DNA from 3 places in the Paenibacillus hexagrammi genome. Region 3 is predicted to be linked to each of the others. Evidence: riboswitches for the same ligand, from Rfam matches in the RefSeq annotation. Region 3 holds a riboswitch; each other region holds the start of a gene.

What was found. A riboswitch is a leader RNA that binds a small molecule or an ion and turns the genes downstream of it on or off. The one in region 3 is predicted to bind cyclic di-GMP.
Region 1: another riboswitch for cyclic di-GMP. It lies ahead of L0M14_RS17790 (hypothetical protein); the one in region 3 lies ahead of L0M14_RS27840 (PilZ domain-containing protein).
Region 2: another riboswitch for cyclic di-GMP. It lies ahead of L0M14_RS25220 (DUF192 domain-containing protein); the one in region 3 lies ahead of L0M14_RS27840 (PilZ domain-containing protein).

Annotation. Positions count from the first base shown of each region.
Region 1 is NZ_CP090978.1:3,892,918-3,896,193, reverse strand. Features, by position in the region: gene L0M14_RS17795 (MDR family MFS transporter) at 1-1,035, shown strand, start outside; cyclic di-GMP riboswitch class I at 1,149-1,241, shown strand; gene L0M14_RS17790 (hypothetical protein) at 1,344-1,649, shown strand; gene L0M14_RS17785 (exopolyphosphatase) at 1,775-2,689, shown strand; partial or broken gene gloA2 (SMU1112c/YaeR family gloxylase I-like metalloprotein) at 2,889-3,276, shown strand, end outside; gene L0M14_RS17775 (hypothetical protein) at 3,273-3,276, shown strand, end outside.
Region 2 is NZ_CP090978.1:5,536,921-5,540,196, forward strand. Features, by position in the region: gene L0M14_RS25210 (A24 family peptidase) at 1-454, opposite strand, end outside; gene L0M14_RS25215 (Flp family type IVb pilin) at 575-757, opposite strand; gene L0M14_RS25220 (DUF192 domain-containing protein) at 813-1,157, opposite strand; cyclic di-GMP riboswitch class I at 1,251-1,342, opposite strand; partial or broken gene L0M14_RS25225 (transposase) at 1,656-1,781, shown strand; gene L0M14_RS32085 (IS3 family transposase) at 1,802-1,921, shown strand; gene L0M14_RS25230 (methyl-accepting chemotaxis protein) at 1,957-3,276, opposite strand, start outside.
Region 3 is NZ_CP090978.1:6,078,365-6,081,640, reverse strand. Features, by position in the region: gene L0M14_RS27855 (hypothetical protein) at 1-231, shown strand, start outside; tRNA gene L0M14_RS27850 (tRNA-Arg) at 424-498, opposite strand; gene tadA (tRNA adenosine(34) deaminase TadA) at 544-996, opposite strand; cyclic di-GMP riboswitch class I at 1,368-1,457, shown strand; gene L0M14_RS27840 (PilZ domain-containing protein) at 1,591-2,286, shown strand; gene ychF (redox-regulated ATPase YchF) at 2,367-3,276, shown strand, end outside.

The DNA.
Region 1 (3,276 bases), 2.2 Mb from region 3:
GGCTTTATTGGCGGAACGCTGTCGGATGCATTCGGACGACGGATTATCATGCTGGCTGCTTTATTCGGCTGGGCTTTTGTTTTTACCGGGTTTTCATTCGTCAGCCTTCCTGTATGCTTTATGCTGCTGAACATGGTAAACGGCTTATGCCGATCGTTCTATGAACCGGTATCGCAAGCATTAATGGCTGATCTCACCGAACCGGCTAAGCGATTCAAAGTTTTCTCTATGAGATATATGGCTATCAATGTGGGCGTTGCTGTCGGTCCCCTCTTGGGCGCTTATTTTGCAACGCTGGACGGTGCTCTTCCTTTTCTTCTCACGGGAGTCGTTTATTTGATATACGCGATAGCACTATGGCTGCTGCTGTCCTATTTCGGGATAAAGAGTATCGAAGGGGAGAAAAAAGCGCCGGTTACCCTTCGCGCAGCCTGGTCCATCATTCGAAGTGACATAACCTTCCGATACTACATCACTGGCGGGATTGTCGGCGCGATCGGCTATTCGCAGGTTATGGTCACCTTATCCCAATATATGGAACAGAGCTTTAGCGACGGAGTGAAAATATTTGCACTGCTGATGAGTGTGAATGCGATCGCGGTGATTTCTATGCAAATTCCATTAACGAAATGGGCAGAAAGATTCAGACCATTCGTTGCCATTGCTGCAGGAAACTTGATGTTTGCACTGGGCGACGTCGGATTTGCTTTCTCTCATTCCGCCGCCGCGCTAGTCATTTCTATGGTTGTTTTTACGATGGGTGAAATCTTAAATTATCCCGCTGCGAATGTGCTCATAGATAAGCTTGCTCCCGAGAATATGAGGGGCACGTATTTTGGGGCGCAAACCTTTACGAATATCGGGCATTTTGCGGGTCCATGGATTGGAGGCTTGCTGCTTTCCTCCTTCGGTGGGAATGTCCTTTTTCTCACGATGTCTATTCTTACTTTAAGCGGTACCTTATTCTATATGACAGGAATACGACGATTACAAGCAACACAAAATAGGTTAAAACAAGAAATTTTCGAAAATTAGTTCCTTTTACCTATCTTATTGTTGTAAAATAGGCATAATAGAGTATTCGATTTCGCTAAAACTTACCTTATCCTTGATAGTAGTAAAAGCAATGTTTGACAGCTTTCGATACTGCTCGATAAAGGCAAACCTGGCGAAAGCCAGCGACGCAAAGCTAGAGGGGCTTGCTTGACCGTAAATGGACAAGCTGCCAGCCAGCCGCCGAGGTTCAGGATGATGACAGCATGAGCCCTCTCTAGTCGGCATAACAGGTGGGCTTTTCTTATTTTAGAGAGAAAAAGAATGGGTTAAAGGGAGGATTTGGCAGCATGCAGCCTGAATGGATGCTAAATGAAGAAGAGGCGGTCACGTCACTGTGCGGTAACCATGTTGCCAGACTTGTGCCGTCCACAGATGGAACGAAGCTGGTCATAAACCGCGAAGAGTACCTGCTTAATGAAGCTTGTTGGGATATTGAAATGTTTCATGGACGAAATAATAGCATTCTTATTTTTTATTGGAAAGGCGAGGTTAAGCTTTCCGTCAAGCTTCCGCCTTTGTCTCAGGTAGAAGCATTTTTATCCAGATTGTATCAATGCTTGACGTTTAAGATGAGAACGATTCAGCCTAATTAGGGTTGAATCGTTCTTTTTTTGTCGATCAAGTTCGACAAAAGCGTTGTCACTGATCGACAAGAACGGTATAATTATGAGGAGGACAGTTAGTAGTGCTTTAGGACTATTGGGAGGAATACATTAGCATGCGATTAATTACACGTTCCGATTTTGATGGCCTTGTTTGTGCGATGCTCTTCAAGAAATTAAATATGGTGGATGAGATGAAGTTTGTTCACCCCAAGGATATGCAGGACGGTTTGATTGAAGTGACGGAGAATGATATTCTAGCCAATGTTCCTTATGTAGCAGGATGCGGTCTATGGTTTGACCATCATTCCAGTGAGCTGGAAAGAATGGGGGAGAAGGTCGAGTTTAAAGGCGAGACTCGGATCGCTCCAAGCGCAGCCAGAGTAGTATACGATTATTACGGCGGCAAAGACACATTCGGTGATATCGATAATATTATGGAAGGCGTAGATAAGGCGGATTCAGCCCAGTTCAGTAAAGAAGATATCCTGAATCCCAAAGGATGGGATCTTCTTTCGTTCATCATGGATGCCAGAACGGGATTGGGTCGATACCGAGATTATCGGATCAGCAACTATCAATTGATGGAAGATCTGGTCGAGCACTGCGCAACCAAAACGGTAGAAGAAATTATGGAGCTTCCGGATGTGAAGGAACGGGTTGACCGTTATTTTGAATTGGATGCTTTATATCGGGAAATGCTGGGCAAGTATACGCGTACGGAAGGGAACGTTATCATTACGGATCTTCGGGACGTAGAGACGATCTACCCGGGGAATCGATTTATGGTATACGCGCTATACCCTGAACAAAATATATCCATTTGGATTGTGGATGGACGCAATAAGCAAAACTGTGTATTCGCGTGCGGCCACAGCATTGTGAATCGCACGTCACAGACCAACGTGGGTAAGCTAATGCTGAGCAATGGCGGAGGCGGTCATCATGCAGCCGGTACTTGCCAGGTGCCTTATGAGCAGGCTAATGTCGTTCTTGAGCAGCTAATTGCAACAATGAGAAAAGACGGATAATACGTGATGTGAGCCGCACCAGGATGAAGCCGCCTGCTGCGGCTTTTTCTTCGAAAGCCTAGCTGTAGGTTATTGATAGGCGGTAGCTCCATTCCGCATTTTAGTCGCATCATGCTATGTATAGTTAGTTTAAGATCATGTTGCATGCTGGAATCAAGTGCATGTATGATGGAACAACAAAGTACGGGAGGGATCAGGTGTGAAATTAGAACGTATTCACCATGCTGCGATCATTTGTTCAGACTACGCGAGGTCGAAGCATTTTTATGTGGATGTACTTGGTCTGACGGTACTTCATGAAACATTCCGGGAGGAGCGTCAATCGTATAAGCTGGATCTGCTTATTGGAGAGAAGGAGCAAATTGAGCTGTTCTCCTTCCCGAACCCGCCGGAGCGGGTGGACCAGCCCGAGGCCCGGGGTCTGCGGCATTTGGCGTTCGCTGTAGCGGATATGGATGCTAGCGTGAGAGAGCTTGAAAGTAAGGGGGGGTAAGCGTAGAGCCGGTGCGAATCGATCCTGTTACAGGAGCACGCTATACGTTCTTTACCGATCCGGATGGGCTCCCCTTGGAGTTGGTAGAGCATGT
Region 2 (3,276 bases), 540 kb from region 3:
ATGGATACGTTGCGGTTAGGACTGTTTTGTCAGCGTTTACGGGTAACAGGACGCCATAGCGGAAGCTGTACATGCAGATACCGATCCACTTCATTCTGATCATCGCTCCATTCCGAAAAACAATGACCAATACGGCCAATATCGCTCCGATTAGAGCCATATATACGGAAGTCATCAATACGAAAGAAGTCCCTTTCATTGCGCCCACTAATGCCAGGAGCTTGACATCGCCAGCACCTATGCCCCCAAGAAGATACGGGATCAACAGCACGCCTAACCCTGCGAGGAAGCCTGCAAGAGAGGCCCCTAATCCGGTCCATCCGGCCATTGCTGTATGTGCGCCTAATGCAGCTGCTATTCCGGGAAATATCACCTTATTATGTATTTTTCTGCTCCTCACATCGGTCACAACCGAGATCAACAGCACGGTCAATAGCATGATAGTAAAAAGCATCTCCCTACCTCCGTTGCCTAGTAAAGCTCAAATTTGTGAAAAAAGGCCCTACGCGGTAGAACACGTAAGACCTTTTGGTACGTATCGGCAATCTTGGTCTTGTTATTGCTTGCTTTACGTTTACGGAGTCGTATTACGGCTTTGCACGGTTGATAATGCATCTTGGAAGATATTCACGATTTCTGTACGAAGGGTTACCAGAGTAGCTACTACAGCCACCGCGATTAGCCCCAGCACGAGACCGTATTCTGTCATACCTTGACCTTGTTCTTGTGTAACCAGCGCTTTGAATTTGTTCATCATGAGTAATCGCTCCCTTGTATTGGTTAGTTTAGTTGTTTAAGTTTAGGTTCCAAGTTTAGCTTTCAAATTGAACCATGCTGCCCACTTGCAGAGCATTTCGTTCGATGCTTCCTGCGGGAAACTCAATTACGGATTCGGAATTCGGAAATGATGTTCCTATCTTCCCCGGCGCCAAAGCCTGTTCCAATCCTACGACCCGGTGTTTTGCATCGAGATGAACGACGTCGATACTGTAGTTCATAAAGAAGGTGTGCACGGACCTGCACGGCCTTATGTACATACAGCAGCCCTCAGGCAATTCGGATGAAAACATCAGCCCTTTCAATCTCCGATAAAACGTTGCCGCCACCCAAACCTCTTCAGCAACGACGTGTCCGCTCTCAGGCAGGACTAACTTCATGCGGACTATCCCCTCCATTCTTGTCTGAAATAACCCACCTTCTCCGAAAGGAAGGGAATATTGGCATATAAAAAACAAGCCCCCTTCAAATCTTTCGGCAGCTGGCTGGCATGGCGCTTGTTTCATGCGCGTTAGCCCCTGTAGCTTTGCGTCACTGATTTTCATCAGTTTTGCCTTTATCGAGATTCGTCGAAGCTTGTCGCTTTAGGTCGAATCCGATGTGTTGATATCATCATAAGACATGTAAGCGTTTTCTTGTATCGGTCTAAGTTCACAATTTTCAGACTATTATTCATGGTACTGCTTTCCTATCATCTTCTGCATTCGCATCCCTTTAATCCCTATATGACTATAAAAGGAATCCTGTTTATCCCGAATTTACAGACATTCGATGTTAATCCATTTTCATCCAATGGGATTTATGACCCTTTCAGTTGAAGTAAATTATGGGCTAATCCCCTAAAGCTAAAAAAATTCAACCAGAGCATAGTCAGGTCTAAGATGGTTCTTCAGAATGAATTTGGCATCACCTACAACCTAAAGAGAATCCGTCGGCTTATGAAACAACTAAATCTTGTGTGCCCGCACAGAAAAGCAAATCCTTACAAGTGCATGGCTAAAGCTAAGATGAGATAGACCGCTAAATCAAATATTACAACCATCACAGATATCAATGTGGATTAAAAAAGATGACCCCTGTTCAGTACTCAGTACAGGAATCATCTATTGTGTCCAAGCATTTCACAAGATGTGCTTTTTCATAGAAAGGGTATCGCAGTTATTAGGCTGCGCTATCCACCTATGCCAAAGTAAATTTTCTCAACTCGTCCTGCAGGTCTTGAGCGCAGCTGCCCAGAGCATCCGAGGAAGCCTGCACTTCTTCCATAGATGCGAGCTGCTCCTGAGCAGCCGCCGCCATTTCCGTGGTACGGTCGGAGGCGCTTCGTGCAAAGCCTACCATATCCATGGTAGATGCCGTAACCTGCTGGGCACTGGCAGACATTTGCTCGGATGCTGCGGAAACCTCTTGGATTTGGTGGGCTACCTTGCGGATGGAGTCCAGGATGGAGCTAATCGCACTATCCGTCTGCTGGATCGCCGATAATCCGAGCTCCGCCTCGGCAGCCGTTTCCTTCATGGAAACTACCGCCCCCTCGACGAGGTCGAGAATCAAACTCACAATTGACGTGATAGATTCAACCGATTCCTGCGTCTGTCCGGCCAGTTTGCCGATCTCCGAAGCGACCACTTTAAAGCCACGGCCGTATTCCCCTGCCCGAGCCGCCTCGATATTGGCATTGAGCGCCAGCAAGTTCGTCTGCGAAGATAAGTGCTTGATCGTGGAGACGAACGCCCCGATGTCCTTCGAATGTTCGCCAAGCCGCGTTACGACATCCGCAGATTCATGAACCGCATGACGAATCGTTTGCATTTGACCGACCGCAACCTTCAGCTTCTCCTCACTGGTTCGTGCTCCATCCGATACATCAACCGCCAGCTCAGAAACCTCCGAAGCGCTGTCAGCAATTCTCGAAATACCAATTGCCATCTCATTCATGGCGAGAGCATTTTCTTCAGAGGCTTTCTTCTGCTGCTCGGCTCCTTCTGCTACGACTTGAACCGCCATCGCGATTTGCTGCATGGCCGACGTCGATTCCGTAGACACGGCTGACAGCTCCTCCGATGAAGCGGCAACCTGCTCGGATATATCCTGATTAATGCGCAGAATCCCTCTTAACGAGTCTGTCATTTGATTAAAAGCAACACCAACTTCACCGAGCTCGTCTCTCGTTTGCAGCTCTACCTGCTTGGACAGGTCTCCTCCCGCGAGCCTCTCGGCCCCATGCTGCAAGGATCTAATAGTCATTCTTACACTTCGGTAGAAGGCCAGAAAGAAGAGCGCCGCAAGAAGAATCGTAATACCTACCAGAGACATCATCTTCGCACGATCGCTGCTCAACCGGTCAACCCGATGCTGCAGAAGCTGATCCAACTGGGTTGAGACGACTTGAAAAAATTGATTTGATATCTCAATCGAATTGGTTCCTTCCGCAAAAAAATCACTCGGCTTCATAGTTAAGGAAGCAGCATTCAAGACATTTTTATCAATGGTCGCAAG
Region 3 (3,276 bases):
GCAGCTGGTAATGCGCGAGAAGCCTATGAGGTATATGTTTCGGAAGTGAAAAAAAGTAATAGATTATGCCAAGAACATACAGCGCCAAGGTCGGCTATAAAGCTGCTCTTGGCGCTGTTTTGTGTATCTCTTGATTTACTTAGTATCAGGATATCGAAAGTCAACGAGTTCTTCTGTCCAGTACTCTTCTTTGCAATTCGATTCATCTTGAAGAAAGAGATGAATCCCTAGACAGATCGCAATAATGAATAAAATAGACACAGTAGTCTCCTATTGTTCAAAAAATTTCCTGTAGTGTTACATTTACATATAATAACACAAGTATTTTGGAAGCGCTATACGACAATTTTTCTCCAAATTAGGTCTTTAGATATAACAAAAAACCTCCTACGTAATAACGTAAGAGGATACAAAACCACAAGACGCGCCACGGCGGGATTCGAACCCGCGACGCACAGTTTAGGAAACTGTCGCTCTATCCTGCTGAGCTACGGGCGCATAAGCAAGGATTATGATAGCACGAAGGCAAGCCGTGATGCAACCTCATACAGGCGGCTGCTTTTTACTGCTGCGCAGCTTCCGGAAAAATTGCGTGAGCATGGATGAGCATTCCTCCTGCAATATACCGCTAATGACATCTACACGATGATTGAACCGCTCCTCTTGAAGTAAATTCATAAGCGTTCCTGCACAGCCGGCCTTGGGATCGGTAGTTCCATAAATCACTTGCGGCACCCGGGACTGTACGATCGCTCCCGCACACATGGGGCAAGGCTCCAAGGTCACATACAGCTTGCAATCCAACAGCCTCCATGCTTGCAGATGCTCACTTGCTTGGCGAATAGCGATCATTTCTGCATGGGCAGTGGGATCCAGAGAAGTTTCTCGGAGGTTATAGCCCCGCCCTATAATCTCTCCTTGATGTACGACAATAGCCCCAATAGGCACCTCGCCAAGGGCCTCTGCTTTAAAAGCCTCTTGTATGGCTTCATTCATCCAGTAGGTATGTTCAAGTAGTTCATCCACAGGGGGCACCTCTCTTTCAGACTCATTGTCCACATGTGCATAAAAAGTCGAACAGGCATTCGTTGTTAACAATCTGTGGACAACTTTGTGGATAACGTACTATTTTGTGGATAGTTGCTCTTATTGTAGGGGCATCTTGTCATGGAATCAAGTTATCAACATAGCATTCCGTAAATTAAGCTTAAAAAAATGAAATTTTTTAGCAAAACATGGTGAAACCTAGTTGATAATGAGAGACAAAGTGAATATACTAATAATTACATATAGTAGGTCTTTTCGCCTACAGGGTATAAGAGTATTGTTAGGTCTAAGAATAGGTCTTTATATACATCAATAAATAGATTCGATAATGGCAAACTTGTCGAAAGACAAGGACGCAAAGCTGAGGGTCTAACGTTCCATCAAGGAGCTATGACAGCCTGGTTACCGAAAATCTGGAGGTATCGATTTTGGTAATAGGCTGCTCCTGGGATAGTTATCAGGGGGAGTCTATTTTTATATCCAATAACAATGCTGAAAGGATGTGGCATGATGTTATCGAACAGGGAGTCTAGATTTGAACCAATGAAGTATTATGGTAGTAAAGAAGGCAATGACGCAGAGATTTTAATAGATAGTAAGGCGGTTTTGGACAAAAGGGATTTTGTAGCCACAGGAGTGATCACCTACGTATTGGGAGATATCATCGAGATTGAGCTCCCACAATATAATATCTTCCAGCTCGGGGACAAGATTAAAGTCACCATCTACACTAAATCAGGACTCTTTGTGTTCGACACCTCTGTTGTAGCCAAGGACCATGGTTCCATTATTGTTATAAATCCTCCAGATAATCGAAAGAAATTTACCGAGAAGCGGGAATTCCCACGAATTGAGATTGTAAAAGGCGGCTTGCTGCACGGCTTGCATGATATACAAAGAAGGAAGCATCAGTTTGAACGCCCGGTAAGTATCAACATCAAAAATATTAGCTTGAGCGGTGTTGGATTTACAGTGGATGATAATATTCATCTGGACACAACCGCACACCTTGAATTAGAGCTCTTGCTCGGATTCTCCATTTCCTGCCTAACAGAAGTAGTTAGACGAGAAACGCAAGATACCGGAATTTACTACGGCGCCAGATATATCAATGTACCTGATGCTAAAACAAACGCACTTCGAGCGTTCATCTTAAAGAATCAAGTCGAGGCCTATTTTGTTCAGAAAAAAGATGTTAAAATGAAAAAAGTCACGGATATGGGATCCGGGGTCCGCTAAGATAGCGGGCTTTTTTTTGATTGACAAGTGCTATATAATAAATGAGGATATTTTCAAACATTAAGGAGTTGTGAACGGCAATGGCGTTGAAAGCAGGAATCGTCGGTCTACCGAACGTCGGCAAATCGACTTTGTTTAATGCAATAACACAGGCGGGAGCAGAATCTGCGAATTATCCGTTCTGTACGATTGATCCGAATGTCGGTGTAGTGGAAGTGCCGGACGAAAGACTGCGGAAGCTGGTGGAACTTGTAGTGCCCAAGAGCATTGTTCCGACCGCTTTCGAATTCGTCGATATTGCGGGTTTAGTGAAGGGCGCGAGCAAGGGCGAAGGGCTTGGAAATAAGTTTTTGGCGCATATTCGTGAAGTTGATGCGATCGTGCATGTCGTTCGCTGCTTTGTGGATGAGAATATTACGCATGTATCCGGGAAAGTAGATCCGATCGGCGATATCGAAACGATTAATCTGGAGCTGATTCTGGCGGATATCGATTCCGTTGAGAAAAAGCTGGAGCGTTCCCGTAAGAATTTGAAGGGCGGCGACAAGAAAGTTGCGGCTGAAGTAGAAGTGCTTGAGCGTATTAAAGAAACGCTGTATGAAGACAAACCGGCGCGCAGCATGGATCTGAGCGATGACGATAAACTCATTGTCCGTGATCTCCATCTGCTCACAATGAAGCCCGTGCTGTATGCAGCGAATGTAAGCGAAGACGAGGTAGCAACGGCTGATGATAACCAGTATGTGAAAATCGTTAAGGAATTCGCAGCGCAAGAGAATGCCGAGGTCGTTCCAATCAGTGCGAAGGTGGAATCCGAAATCGCTGAACTGGAAGACGAGGAAAAAGCGATGTTCCTTGAAGAGCTGGGACTTCAGGAGTCCGGTTTGAATAGATTGATTAAAGCAGCTTATAAACTGCTCGGCTTATACACGTATTTTACTGCCGGGGTGCAGGAAGTACGAGCATGGACAATCCGCAAAGGAATGAAGG